3 regions of the Novosphingobium sp. 11B genome follow, and region 2 is predicted to be linked to each of the others. Evidence: riboswitches for the same ligand, from Rfam matches in the RefSeq annotation. Region 2 holds a riboswitch; each other region holds the start of a gene.

Region 1 (5,103 bases), on a different contig from region 2:
CGCGGGTCCATCCCGGCGGCGAGGTAGTATTCGTCCACCAGCGCCTCGAGGTGCTTGAGCGGCCCGTAGCTTTCCGCGCGCGTCAGCGGCGGCGTCAGGTGATCGATGATGACTGCACCGATGCGGCGCTTGGCCTGCGTGCCCTCGCCGGGGTCGTTGACGATGAAGGGGTAGAGCTGCGGCAGCGGCCCGGCGCAGATCTCGGGGAAGCATGTCGCAGAGAGCGAGATCGCCTTGCCGGGCAGCCATTCGAGATTGCCGTGCTTGCCCACATGCACCAGCGCTTGCGCGCCGAACCGCCGCCCCAGCCAGACGTGGAAGGCGAGGTAGGCGTGCGGCGGCGGCAGCGCCGGGTCGTGGTAGGTTTCCTTGGCGTCGATGTTGTACCCCCGCGCCGGTTGCACGGCGACGCAGACATTGCCGAAGCGGTGGACTGCCAGCCGGAACGCGCCGTCCTTCACGAAGGGATCGGCAGAGGGCGCACCCCAGCGCTCCAGCATCTTCTTGCGTGCGCTTTCGGGCACTCCGGCGAAGGCGGCTTCGTAGTCGGCCAGCGGCAGCGAAATCTCGCCGGGTCGATCCAGTGATGTGAGGTCGTTGGTCACCCCGCCGGTCATCAGCCGCATCAGCGCCTGCCCGTCCTCGGGCGCGCCGCCGGTATCGTATCCGGCGGCACGAAGGCTGGAGAGGATCGAGGCCGCGCTGGCGGGCGTGTCGAGGCCGACGCCATTGCCGATCCGCCCGTCGCGGTTGGGATAGTTGGCGAGCACCAGCGCCACCTTGCGCTGCGCGGGCACGGTACGGCGCAGGCTCGCCCAGTTGGCGGCGAGGTCTGCTACGAAGGCCACGCGATCGGGCGCGACGCGGGGGACGACGATGCCGCACTTCGTCACTTCGTCGAAGCGTTCGGCGGCCTTGAAGGCGACGGCGCGGGTGAACAGGCGGCCGTCGAGTTCGGGAAGCGCCACGTTCATCGCCAGATCGCGCGGGCCGAGGCCGCGTGCGGCGGCCTGCCAGTCCGCTTCCTCGACACCCGCGAAAGCGACCTGCAGGATCGGGCAGTCGGCGCGTTCGAGAACCCCGCCGACGCGCGGCTCGCCCGAGGACGAGGAGGCGAAGCTGGTGGCATTGACGATCACGTCGGGCGCGATCTCGGCCATCAGGCCGCCGAGCCAGTCGATGGCGAAAGGCTCTCGCAGCGCGCGGACATGGACGGCGGCGACGTTGAACCCGCGCATTTGCAATGCGGCGACCATCGCGTCCACGGCGTCGAGCGTGCCCGCGATCATCAGCGCGCGGTAGAATACCAGCAGCACGACAGGGGCGTCGGGGCGCCATGATGCGCGCAAGTCGGCCAAGCTCGGCCGATCCACGCCTTGCAGGTAGAGCCCGGCGTCGGCCACCGGCACCGGATCGTCCGGCTGGCCGCAGTCCGCGCCGATCAGCCTTGCGGCGGTGCGCAGGAACGACAGGGCATTGGCGCTGCCGCCCTGCCGCAGGTAGTCGCGGAGGTGCTCGACCGTCTCGGCGGGGAGGGTGGAGGCGACCGTCAGCGTCGGATCATCCTCACGCCCGTCGGCGATGGCGGCGAAGGCGATGCCCTTCTCGCGGGCGATCAGCGCGATTTCGTCGATGCCGTAGGGCCAGTAGCTCTTGCCGCCGAGCAGCACCACGCAGACGAATTTTGCGTGGGCGATCACCTTCTCGACGTAAAGGTCGACCGAATACGGGTGCCGCAACTGCAGCAGGTTGGCGAGGCGGACGCTCGGCGCGCCCTCCGGCAGCCCTGCCGCCGCTTTGGCGAAGCAGGCGAGTTCGCTGTCCGCCACCGTCAGGATGACGACGTCGCCCGGCGGCTGGTCGAGGTCGATCGCCTCCTCGCCGTTGGAGATCGTGCCCGGGGTGGCGGAAAGCAGGTGCATCAGGCGGCGCTCGCCGGGCTGACGGCAGTGCGAACCGCCCTGGATTGCTTCACCCGCTGCGCGGGTTCGCAATGACGGAGGAGGGGGGGAAGCCGCAGATCTTCGTTCAACGCCGGTTCGCCTCCCCACCGCTCGTCATTGCGAGCGCAGCGAAGCAATCCAGGGCGGTTTGCGCGGCTCTGGATTGCCGCGCTACGCTCGCAATGACGAAGGTTGGGGTACATGGTTGTGCTTACGCCGGGACCGAACCTAGCACACCCGCCAGCGCGGCTTCGATGGCCGCGCGGTCCAGCCCCTTCTGGCCGATAACCACCAGCTGCGTGCGGCGCGGTTCTTCGAGCTTCCACGCGCGGTCGAAGAAGTGCTGGATGCGCGGGCCGACGCCCTGCAGGACGAGGCGGCTGGGCTTGCCCGCCAGCGCGACCATGCCCTTCACGCGCAGCACGTCGTGCGCGGCGATCTGTTCCTTCAGGCCTACCAGCAGCGCGTCGAGATCGGCCACTTCGCCGCCGTTCAGGATGAAGGTGTCGAAGTCGTCATGGTCGTGATCGTCGGCCAGGCCGTCGATGTGCGACTTGCGGCTGTCGAGGTCGTCCTCGGCCGCCGCGACGATGCCGAGCAGCGCGGCGATATCCACCGCGCCGTGGTCCGCGCGCACGATCTTGACGCCGGGGCGCGTCTCGGCGGCGACGGTCTTCTCGACTTCGGCCAGCACGTCCGCATCAACGAGGTCGGTCTTGTTGAGCACCACCATGTCGGCGCAGCCCAGCTGTTCCTCGAACAGTTCCTCGAGCGGGCTGTCGTGGTCGAGGTTGGGATCGGCGGCGCGGGCGGCGGCGAGGGCTTCCTCGTCCGTGGCGAAGCGACCGGCGGCGACGGCATCGGCGTCGATCAGGGCGATCACGCCGTCCACCGTCGCGCGGGTGCGGATGTCAGGCCACTGGAAGGCCTTGACCAGTGGCTTGGGCAGCGCGAGGCCGGAGGTTTCGATGATGATGTGGTCGGGCGGCGTCTCGCGATCCAGCAGCTTCTGCATCGTCGGCAGGAAGTCGTCGGCCACGGTGCAGCAGATGCAGCCGTTGGCGAGTTCGAGGATGTCGTCCTCGGGGCAGGCTTCGTCGTTGCAGCCCTTGACCAGTTCGCTGTCGACGCCGACGTCGCCGAACTCGTTGATGACGAGGGCGAGGCGGCGGCCCTTTGCGTTCTGCAGAAGGTGGCGGATCAGCGTGGTCTTGCCGGCGCCGAGGAAGCCGGTGATGACGGTGGTGGGTACTTTGCTCAAGGCTCTCAACTCCCGCGCCGGCGACTTCTCGCGGCGGGGCGTACCGGCGCTTTCGCGCCGGCGCGGGGCAGGGGCGACGGACAGGCGCGAAGACGCCCGGCGACCTGCTCCGCCGCGGCCCCGGGCCGCATGCGTGTCGTCGCTCAGACGGTGAACCGTGCCGCGGCCATCCCCTGGACCAAGGCAAGAGCGACCAGACGCCGGCAGGTCTCCTGGCTCGCGGGTCACAGCTTGATGCACGGCCTTCCCGAAGCCTCGCATGTCGCAGCGTCCGGCCTCAGTGGCTGCCCGTCCCGCTGGGGACAGGCGATGTGCATCGCGCTCGCCGCTTACAGTTGCAGGGACAGCTGCGGATTCGAACGGCGAACCGTTCCCACCGCCTTCCCTTTTAAGCCCCTTGCGGGGCACCGGCGCGATCTTGTTCCCGGCGGATACCGGGAGGCAGGGGTGGGCGCAAGTGTTGGTTTCAGCGTGCCGGAAGGATGCGGGCGCGGCATTCTCCGAAACCGATGGAAACGAAGCCGTCAGCGGCGGCGGTGGCGGTGATGGAGATTTCGTCGCCGTCCTCCAGGAACGTGCGGGTCTCGCCACTGGCCAAGGTGAGGGGCGACTTGTCGCCCTGCGACAATTCCATGAGGCTGCCGAAACCCTCTCGCTCGGGAGCGGAAATCGTGCCGGTGCCGAGCAGGTCGCCGGGCGTCAGGTTGCAGCCGTTGGATGCATGGTGCGCGACCATCTGGTTCACCGTCCAGTACATGTTGGTCGCCGGGCCGTGGCTGAGGCGATGGGGCGGAAGCCCGGCCTTGCGCATGGCCTGCGTGGTCAGGTGGACCTGCAGCATGACGCCCAGCGCGCCGTGGGCCTGATCATCCGCGTCAGACAGATAGGGCAGGGGCTGCGGGTCGCCTTCCGGTCGGGGCGGCTGGGCCGCGCGGAAGGGCGCGAGGGCTTCGGGCGTGACGACCCATGGCGAAATCGTCGAGTGGAAGTTCTTCGACAGGAACGGGCCGAGCGGCTGGTATTCCCACCCCTGCACATCGCGCGCGGACCAGTCGTTGAGCAGGCAAAAACCGGCGATATGCTGCGCAGCATCGGTGATCGGAACAGGCTCGCCGAGGTCGTTGCCGCGGCCGATCCAGACGCCCATTTCCAGTTCGTAGTCGAGCCTTGCAGTCGGCGCGAAGATCGGCGCATCGGCCTCGGGCGGTTTGCGCTGGCCGGTGGGGCGCACGACCGGAACACCCGAGGGACGGATCGAGGACGCGCGGCCGTGATAGCCGATCGGCACGTGCTTGTAGTTGGGCAGCAGCGGGTTGTCCGGGCGGAACTGGCGGCCGATGTTGTTGGCGTGATGGATACCGACATAGAAGTCGGTGTAGTCGCCGATGCGCGTCGGCAGGTGCAGCATGCAGGCTTCGACCGGGTGCAGCATGGGCTCGATGACCGGCCGCCTGGCTTCGTCGCAGAGCAGGTCGGAGAGGGCATGGCGCAGGGCGCGGCGGTCTTGCGCGGGAATGGCCAGCAGGCGGGCCATGTCCGCATTGCTGCAGATTTCGGCGAGGTTTGCGGGGACGAGGCCTGCTGCGGCCAGTGCCCGGATGTCCAGGACCTGGTTGCCGATTGCCACGCCGATCCGCGTCGGTGTCTCTTCTGAGGTTGAGAACACACCGAAGGGCAGGTTCTGGACCGGGAAGTCGCGGTGGCCGTCGGCGCTGTCGACCCAGCTTTTGCGAGCGGGGTCATGGGTTTCGTCGATGGTCCACCAGTTCACAGGTCGCTCTCCATATTCTCTCGTTGTCCCGGACTTGATCCGGGACCGCTGGCCTTGAACAGTCCACCTTTCGATGAGCGCAGACCAGCAAGGTCGCATCTAAAGACCGCCAGCGGTCCCGGATCAAG
Region 2 (3,970 bases):
GCGAAGGCGCCGCGCAGGCCCACGACTACGTTGCCGCCGACGTACTGCGCGTTCGCGGTATCGTCGTAGCGCCCGCCGCCGACGCGCAGGTCCGCGCCCAGCTTCAGACCGACCGCCCACGCCTTGTCGATGCTGGCGTAGAGATTGCTCTTCGGACGACGCGCCAGCTGCGCGCCGGTGTCCTCGTTGACGGCGTCGAGGTAGGTATAGGCGAGGTTCACGTCGAAGCCCTGCCAGTCGGTCACCTGCATCCCCAGTTCCACACCCTGCGCCCGCGACCGGCCGACATTGTAGTAATTGAAGTTCGCGAGGTCGTAGTCGATCAGGTTCTTCGTCTTGCGATCGAAGTACGTCACCGTGAAGCGGCCGGTCCCTTCGGCAAAAGGCTGCTCCAGCCCCACGTCCCAGCTCTTCGACGTCTCGGGATCGAGCGCGCGGAAGCCCGCGTTGGTGTAGAGCTGGTAGAGCGACGGCGCCTTGAAACCCTCGCCGTAGCTGGCCCGCAGGACCGGGGCGCTGTCGCCGCCGCCGATCACCCAGGCGCCGTTGGCGGCGTAGGTCGTGCGGTCGCCGAAGTCCGAGTTGTCGTCGTAGCGCAGGCCGCCGTTCAGCGTCAGGCCGGCGAACGGGCGCAGCGTCAGGTTCCCGAACAGGCTGTCGATGGTGGTCGAATCCTTCGAGCCGTAATTGTCGTCGAACTTCTGCTTCTCGGTCTCGCCGCCGACCAGCACGCTCGCCTGCTCGATGGGCGCGAAGCTGACCTGGCCTTCGAAGCGCTCGGTGCGGCCGTTGGTGGTGTAGGGGCCGAAGACGGCGTCGTCGGAAATGCGGCGCGTGTCGTTGATGCCATAGCCGACGCGCGCGTTCAGCCTTCCGTCGAGGCCCGCATAGCGCAGGTTCGCATAGCCCAGCGTATCGCGCTTCATGCCGACGTTGAGGGCATCGGCACCGGTGTTGTCGTAGTCGTAGTTCGCCTTGGTGTAGAACCCGCCCGCATCGGCCGAGAGGCCCGGCGCGAACTCGATCGAGGCGCGGGCATTGGCGCTCTTGCTCTCGAAGCCGTCCTTCTCGGTGGCGCCGCGGCGCTCGTTGAAGGCCGAGAAGCCGTCGCCCTTGAGCCAGTTGCCGCCCAGCGTCAGGCCGACCGGGCCGACGAGACCCGCCGCCGAGACACTCGCCTGCTTGCGGTCGCGCCAGCCATACTCGGCCTGGCCGCGCGCGGTCCACTGTTCGGTCGGGCGGGCGGTGATGAAGTTGATGACGCCGCCCACCGCGCGGCTGCCCCACAGCACGCCCGAGGAACCGCGCACGACCTCGACACGGTCGAACTGGCCGATCGGCAGCGCGCCGAAGTCGAAGCCGCCGCCGACGTCGCCGGGATCGTTGATGCGCACACCGTCGATCAGCACCAGCGACTGCGCGTTCTCGGCGCCGCGCACGAAGACGCTCGCGGGCTGGCCGAAACCGCCCGACTGCACGGTCGAGATGCCGGGGATGCGGGCAAGCACGTCAGTGGCGGTGGTCGCTTGCGTGCGCTCGATCTGGTCGCGGGTGACGACGCTGACGGACTGGCCGACCTGGGTGATCGGAGTAGGCTCGCGCGTGGCGGTGACGACGAGGATATCGTCGCCGTCATCCGCCATCGCGGGGGTGCTCACGGCAAGCGCGGTGCCGAGCAGAAACAGATACTTCATATGTCCTCCGAACCTTTGAACGTGCTTGTGCCGTTCACGGCGGAGGCATGCGCGCCTTCCTCATGGCGCGTCACACTCGCTGCATCCGGAAGAACCCCGTCCGGCTGCGGAACGACCGTCTCGGGCAGGTCTCCTGGCTCCCGGATCGTCAGTCGCGCCATCCGCCTTCCCGGCCCTCATACGGGCCAGTGGCATGGTGGAGGCGGCCTCCCCGGTCACAGTTGCGGGGGCAGCGCCGGTATTCGCACCCGGCTTCCCTCTTAGGCCCTTGCGGGCAACCCATGACGTAACCGCGCGGATAGTGCGGCATACAGGGGTTGGCAAGCATTCGTCGTCCCGGACTCAATCCGGGACCGGTGGCTGTCTTTAGACGCGAGCCATGGGCAAGGCGCCACGCCGCAAGGGTGCGCCGTTCACGGCCAGCGGTCCCGGATCAAGTCCAGGACGACGGGATGCAGCCAAATCTTAAGCCCTTAAGCGTACAGAGCGTGGCTGTACCGCAACGGGACGGCCCGGAATGCCCGGATGCGCGCGCACCAGGCACAGGCTAGGCCGGTGCTGCCGAATTGCGGCCGAAAGGAACCGAGTGAGCCCTGCCCCTTCCATTCCCGGACCAGACGCCGCCCCGGCGCCGGTGATGGATTCGCAAGGCGCTCCGTTCGAACGCCCGCGCGATTTCGTCGGCCGCTATCCGCGCCGCGCCCGCGGTGTCGGCCACCGCCCGGTCGTCCTGCGCCGCCGCTGGACTTTCGCCGTGACCGCGCTCGCCGCCGTCGCCCTTCCCGCCTTCGCCGCGCCGGAAGGCTGGGACAGCTTCGCCATCGCCGACGCCGCCTCGCAAGGCGCCGAAGCACTGCCCATGCCGTTCGAGCAGGCAGGCGCCAGCTTCCCCGGTTCGGCCTTCTATTACCTCGAAGCCGAGAAGGCCCCGCTTCAGGTCGGCGAAGGCATCCGCTCCGACGCCGACGACAGCGTCTCCGGCCCGCTGGCTACCGCGCGGCCGATCTACATCGACAACTCCGGCGTCGACCGCACCCGCGCGCTGCAGTGCATGACTGCCGCGATCTACTACGAAGCCGCGAGCGAGCCCGACGCGGGCCAGCGCGCGGTGGCGCAGGTCGTGCTCAACCGCATGGCCCACCCTGCCTATCCCAAGACCGTCTGCGGCGTCGTCTACGAGGGGTCGGAACGTTCGACAGGCTGCCAGTTCTCGTTCACCTGCGACGGCTCGCTCGCCCGCCGCCCGCAGCGCATGTTCTGGGACCGCGCCGAAAACGTCGCGCGCCAGGCGCTGGCAGGCTACGTCTATACACCCGTCGGTCTCGCCACGCATTATCATACCGTCCAGGTGAACCCCTACTGGGCGCCGAGCCTGCAGTACCTTTCCACCATCGGCGCGCACCGCTTCTACGCGCTGCGCGGCGCGGCGGGCAGCGCGGCGACGTTCCGCTTCGCCTACCTCGGCGGCGAGCCGATGGCCGCTCCGCACCGCCATGACGACAGCGCAGATGCCGCCGCTGCAGCAGCGGCGCTCGACCCGCTCGCCGTCCAGCGCGCATTCGGCACGGCCCAGCCCGCGAAGGCAGAGCCGGTCGCGCAGGCAACCAGCCCGACCATGCCCATCCAGCCCAGCCCCGCCTACTCCAGCGAAGTGCAGCAGCGCGGCGGGGAATCGCTCTATACCGCCCGGAATCTGCCGGGTTCGCAGGGCATCAAGCCCGAGTACGCAAACTCCGGCCGCTGGATCACCCAGCCCGCAAATTGAAGACAATCGATTGCAGCGGAGGCACCCGGGGAATGTCCCTAGGTGGTATCGTCAAGACTTGAGAAACCACGTCCCTGCATGATGGGTTCATCGCTGCCAGGGTAGAGGGTTGATCCGTCGACACCCACCAAGAAGAGAGACTATCCGCCCATGACCATCCGCTTCGCCGCCGCCATGAACGGGACGATGCCGGCCATTGCCGGAGTGCTCTGCACCGGCGCGCCGCTGGGCGCGGTCAACGACAACGGCCCCCTTCTCCCGCGCCCTAGCCTGCGCTCCATCGAGAGCAAGCCTGCCGCCGAGATCGACGCCGGCATTGCCGAAGCCCTCATGCATTTCGCACGCCACGGCCTCTCCGCCGCCGAACAGGCCCGCGTCGAGGCCGAGGCCGCCCATGAACGCGGCGACACCGCCGCACGCGCCCGCTGGCTGAGCATATGCCGCCACCTCGACCGCCGCATGGCCGCCGCTCTGGCCAAGCGCCTCGCGAGTTGAACGCCTAATCCTCCCT
Region 3 (5,103 bases), on a different contig from region 2:
GCCAGCGGTCCCGGATCAAGTCCGGGACGACGAGTCGAATCGCAAGCGCTTGTTGAACCCCGTACTTAAACTTCCTCGCCCCCTGCCGGTTTAGGGGCTGGCGGCGCTGGAAACCCACCCGCCGGGACCAACGGGACACTTCACGGGAACACGCACAATGTTAGTCATCAACACCAACATCAGCGCGATCCGCGCCTCGAACGCATCGAATTCGGCCAACAAGGCCCTTGGTACCGCAATGGAGCGCCTGTCGACCGGCAAGCGCATCAACTCGGCCAAGGACGACGCGGCGGGCCTCGCCATCTCGACCTCGATGACCTCGCAGATCCGCGGCATGAGCCAAGGCATCCGCAACGCCAACGACGGCATCTCGCTGGCCCAGACCGCCGAAGGCACGCTGTCGGAAGTCGGCAACATGCTGCAGCGCGTGCGCGAACTGGCGATCCAGTCGGCCTCGGGCACTTACCAGACCTCGGACCGCGCGGCGATGCAGCAGGAAGTCTCGGCGCTGACCACGCAGATCAACGACAGCTTCACGCAGGCCAAGTTCAACGGCAACACGCTGATCTCGACCACCGCCGGCGCCGACCTCACCTTCAACATCCAGACCGGTTCGCAGGGCGGCCAGCAGGTCGGGCTGACCTCCAAGGCGATCGACGGCACCAAGGTTTCGGCGACCGCCCTCGACGTGACCGACGCCACGAAGGCGGCGACCACGCTTACCAACGTCGATGCCGCGCTGTCGGACGTCAACGCCACCCGCGCCTCGCTGGGTGCCGGCCAGAACCGCCTCGAATCGGCGATCAACAACCTGACCAACACCACCACCAACTTGTCCGACGCCCGCAGCCGTATCGAGGACGCCGACTACTCGGCCGAAACCACCGCGATGGCAAAGGCGCAGATCCTCTCGCAGGCGTCCACCGCGATGCTCGCACAGGCCAACCAGAGCCAGGAGAACATCCTCTCGCTGCTGTGCTGATAACGAACTGAAATATAGAACCTTTCTGTCCCGGAAGGTTCGGAAAGCCCGGTGATTCCCCATGACCGCCGGGCTTTCTTGCGTGGCAAAAGACCCACCCCCGGCCCCTCCCGCAAGCGGGTGGGGGGCGAGACTTGCTCGTTTACGCCCTAGTCGCAGCGGGGTGGGCTGGCCGCCGACCGCACTTCCACCGTGTCCAGACCGCCCCAGCGGTACACGGCCCAGCTCAGCAACCAGCACACCACGAACAGGCCGACGATCAGGAAGCCCAGCGTGTTGAATTGCTCCGAAAGCGAGGCCGCCCCGGACCACACGCCGCCCTCCAGCCCGAATTTCTCCGAGAGCAGCACGGCGGTCTGGATGGAGCCGATCACCAGCGCCACCATGGCCGAGATAGCGGTGATGACGATGTTGTAGTAGAGCTTGCGGATCGGCTTGACGAAGGCCCATTCGTAAGCCCCCAACATGATGACGCCGTCGGCGGTGTCGAGCAGGGCCATGCCCGCCGCGAACAGCACCGGGAACACCAGCACCGACCCCAGGGAAACGCCGTCCGCCGCATGCGCGCCCGAGAGGCCGAGGATGGCGACTTCGGTGGCGGTGTCGAAACCGAGGCCGAACAGGAAACCGAGCGGCGCCATGTGCCAGGCATGGCGCACCAGCCGGAACACGGGGCGCAGGATTCGCGCGATCAGCCCGCGCCCGGCGAGCAGCATGTCGAGGTCTTCCTCGGTGTACGTTCCGCCGCGCCGTACCTCGACGAAGCGTTGCCAGACCCCGCGCAGGATCGCGAGATTCATGATCGCGATCAGGAACAGGAAGCAGGCGGAAATGATCGTCGCGATCACCCCGCCCGAACGGCCGAATGCCTCGAAATCATCGAGAGTGCCTGCTGCCAGCGCGATGGTGGTCGCGGCGATCAGGACGATGGCGGAATGGCCGAGCGCAAACCAAAGGCCCACGGTGATCGGGCGCTGGCCTTCCTGCATCAACTTGCGAGTGACGTTGTCGATGGCGGCGATGTGGTCGGCGTCCACCGCGTGGCGCAGGCCGAGGCTCCAGGCGAGGAGGGCGGTGCCCAGCATCACCGGGCTGGCGTGGAACAGGCTGAACGCCCAGCCCCAGACGACCAGGTTGGCGGCGACGAGCAGAAAAAAGAGCACGGTTATCCGGCTCTTGAGAGAGGTTTTCGCGGGCGACATCGGCATTCTGATCCGTCTTCGCGTCGGCGACCTGACGGGGGCGTGCCGCGCACTCGGCGCGGTCGGCACGGGAGGCACCGGACGGACGCGGCGGCGCCCGACGTCCCTCGCGCCGATGCGGCCCCCGCCGCACGTTGCGTCGCTCAGACGGAAGTTACCGTGCCGCGGCCATCCCCTGGACCAAGGCAAGAGCGACCGGACGCAGGCAGGTCTCCTGGCTCGCGGGTCATCGCTTGATGCATGGCCTTCCCGTGGCCTCGCATGTCGCAGCGTCCGGCCCAGTGGCTGCCGGCGACCACCTTCGGGGCACCGGCCTATGCATCGCGCTCGCCACTTACAGTTGCAGGGACAGCCCCGGATTCGGATGAGAACATCCTCACCGCGTTCCCTTTTAAGCCCCTTGCGGGGCACCGGCGCGATCTTTCGCCGAAATGCTCAAGGTGAACGCTTCGGCGCGGCCTTCCTAATCGCGCGCCTGCTCCGCCGCAAGAGGGGGCTATTCGGCGATGTTCATCGCGTATGTGCGCCGGGCGAAGCGCCAGCGGCCGTCGTGGCGAACAGGTCGTCCCAGGTGCGCGAGAGGGCTTCGTGGTCCGCCGCTTCCTGCCGATGGTCAAGTGGCAGGCTTGGCACGTTCACGGCACCGGGCGTCCGGGGATCGAACTGGAGGATCTGGTGGAGGTCGGCCTCGTCGCGCTCACCGAATGCGCGCAGAAACACGATCTGCCGACCGAGGACGGCTTCGCCGCCTATGCCAAGATGCGGGTGCGGGGGGGCGATGGTCGATCTTGTGCGCCGCAACGTGCAGGGCACGCGCGGCACGTCCGAGCGCCGCCGCATGCTGGCGCACAAGGAGACGCAGCTTCGGGGCTGGCTCGGCCGCGATCCCCGGCCTGACGAACTGGCGCAGGCGATGGGCATGGGCGAGGGTGAGTTGGTCTCGCTGCAGGATGCTGCCCGCCCGATGCGTTTCGAGCCGATCGATGAGGTCTATTCCGACCAGTGGATGACTTTCGCGACGGAAACGCCTGACAGCTTCGCGATGCTGGTCGACGCCGAGATGCGCGGCGCGGTCATCGCGGCGATCACCGACCTGCCGGACCGGCTCAAGCTGATCGTGCAGCTCTACTTCGTGGAGGAACTGAACCTCGCCGAGATCGCCGAGGTCTTGCAAGTTTCGATCCCGCGCGTGCATCAGCTGAAAGCGCAGGCGATCGACAAGCCGCGAGAGAGCCTGAAAGGCGTCGCCGAAGTCCTCTGACCGGCACAATCCGGGGATTCATGCGAGGGCGGCGAAATTAATCACACCCACAACCCCTTGGGGCTACACTTTTTCCTTGCCCCCACATATTCCTGTGGGAAGATGATTCACGCACTCGATTTGCGCGCGATCTTGCCTATCTCTGGCCTTTCCGCCCAAGCGTGAAAGCGTTGTGGGCGAACGCAATTTCAGACGATCCACCGGAGCCGCCCATGTCCCTTCTCGAAGCCCGCAAGACCTACAAGCCCTTCGAATATCCCTGGGCTTACGACTACTGGAAGATCCAGCAGCAGGTCCACTGGCTGCCCGAGGAAGTGCCTCTGGGCGAGGACTGCCGCGACTGGGTGCAGAACATCTCGGATCATGAGCGCAACCTGCTCACCCAGATCTTCCGCTTCTTCACGCAGGCCGACGTGGAAGTGCAGGACTGCTACCATGAGAAGTACGCGCGCGTCTTCAAGCCGACCGAGATCAAGATGATGCTCACCGCCTTCTCCAACATGGAGACGGTGCACATCGCGGCCTATTCGCACCTGCTCGACACCATCGGCATGCCCGAGAGCGAGTACGGCGCGTTCCTTGAGTACTCGGAACTCAAGGACAAGCACGACTACCTGCAGAAATTCGGCGTCGACAACGACGAGGACATCGCCCGCACACTGGCGATGTTCGGCGGCTTCACCGAGGGCGTGCAGCTGTTCGCCAGCTTCGCGATGCTGATGAACTTCCCGCGCTTCAACAAGATGAAGGGCATGGGCCAGATCGTCTCGTGGTCGGTGCGTGACGAATCGCTGCACTGCGAAGGCATCATCAAGCTATTCCACGCCTTCTGCGAAGAGCGTGGCTGCCTCACCAAGGCGGTGAAGGACGATATCGCCGATCAGTGCCAGACCACGATCCGTCTCGAGGACAACTTCATCGACCTGGCGTTCGAGCTGGGCCCGGTGCCGGGCATGACGCCCAAGGATATCAAGAAGTACATCCGCTACATCGCCGACTGGCGCCTTGGCCAGCTGGGCATGAAGCCGATCTACCTGATCGAGGATCACCCGCTGCCCTGGTTGCAGCCGCTGCTCAACGGCGTCGAGCACGCCAACTTCTTCGAGACCCGTTCGACGGAATATTCGAAGGGCGCCACCCGCGGCGACTGGAACACCGTGTGGGCCAACTTCGACTCGCGCAAGAAGGTGCGCGCGAACGACGAGCCGCTGGTGGACGATGGTTCTGAGCCCGGCCTGTTCGGCGAAGTGGCGGCGGAGTAAGTCGTATCGGATCGGGAATGGGGGCAATTTTTCCTCCATTCCCGCCAGATTGGGGCTCATTCCTCGTATTTCGCCGGATGTTTCCGGCCTCCCGCAGCGGGTAGCTCTTGGCAACCGGCTTGCTTCATGCGCATTTCTCCTGAGAATTCTGTCCGGAGGAACGGTCTTGCCCCGTACTATGCTGCTGCTGAGCGCGCTTGCGCTCGCTCCTGCAATCACCGCCCCGCCGGCGCTCGCCCAGACGTCGGCTCCCGTCTCCGCCGACAGCAAGGCGGGCAAGCGCGCCCTGCTTGACGAGAACGCGGTCACCGTGCGCAATGTGTCCCGCGAAGAACTCGTCCACGGACTTCCGCTCGTCGATGACGACGGCTTCGCCATCGGCACCGTTGAACGCCT

The links. Region 2 has a riboswitch for cobalamin ahead of ACYPYD_RS04110 (TonB-dependent receptor domain-containing protein). Riboswitches for the same ligand answer to the same signal wherever they lie in the genome.
Region 1: linked by a shared signal. The riboswitch ahead of cobW (cobalamin biosynthesis protein CobW) and the one ahead of ACYPYD_RS04110 (TonB-dependent receptor domain-containing protein) in region 2 are both predicted to bind cobalamin.
Region 3: linked by a shared signal. The riboswitch ahead of ACYPYD_RS25460 (HoxN/HupN/NixA family nickel/cobalt transporter) and the one ahead of ACYPYD_RS04110 (TonB-dependent receptor domain-containing protein) in region 2 are both predicted to bind cobalamin.

The regions. Positions count from the first base shown of each region.
Region 1 is NZ_BAAILP010000056.1:421-5,523, forward strand. Features, by position in the region: partial or broken gene cobN (cobaltochelatase subunit CobN) at 1-1,922, opposite strand, end outside; gene cobW (cobalamin biosynthesis protein CobW) at 2,155-3,204, opposite strand; cobalamin riboswitch at 3,390-3,631, opposite strand; gene fahA (fumarylacetoacetase) at 3,671-4,975, opposite strand.
Region 2 is NZ_BAAILP010000047.1:8,729-12,698, forward strand. Features, by position in the region: gene ACYPYD_RS04110 (TonB-dependent receptor domain-containing protein) at 1-1,694, opposite strand, end outside; cobalamin riboswitch at 1,801-1,992, opposite strand; gene ACYPYD_RS04115 (cell wall hydrolase) at 2,281-3,459, shown strand; gene ACYPYD_RS04120 (hypothetical protein) at 3,610-3,954, shown strand.
Region 3 is NZ_BAAILP010000292.1:40,396-45,498, reverse strand. Features, by position in the region: gene ACYPYD_RS25465 (flagellin N-terminal helical domain-containing protein) at 158-982, shown strand; gene ACYPYD_RS25460 (HoxN/HupN/NixA family nickel/cobalt transporter) at 1,132-2,184, opposite strand; cobalamin riboswitch at 2,372-2,614, opposite strand; gene ACYPYD_RS25455 (hypothetical protein) at 2,695-2,904, opposite strand; gene ACYPYD_RS25450 (sigma-70 family RNA polymerase sigma factor) at 2,963-3,445, shown strand; gene ACYPYD_RS25445 (ribonucleotide-diphosphate reductase subunit beta) at 3,658-4,707, shown strand; gene ACYPYD_RS25440 (hypothetical protein) at 4,874-5,103, shown strand, end outside.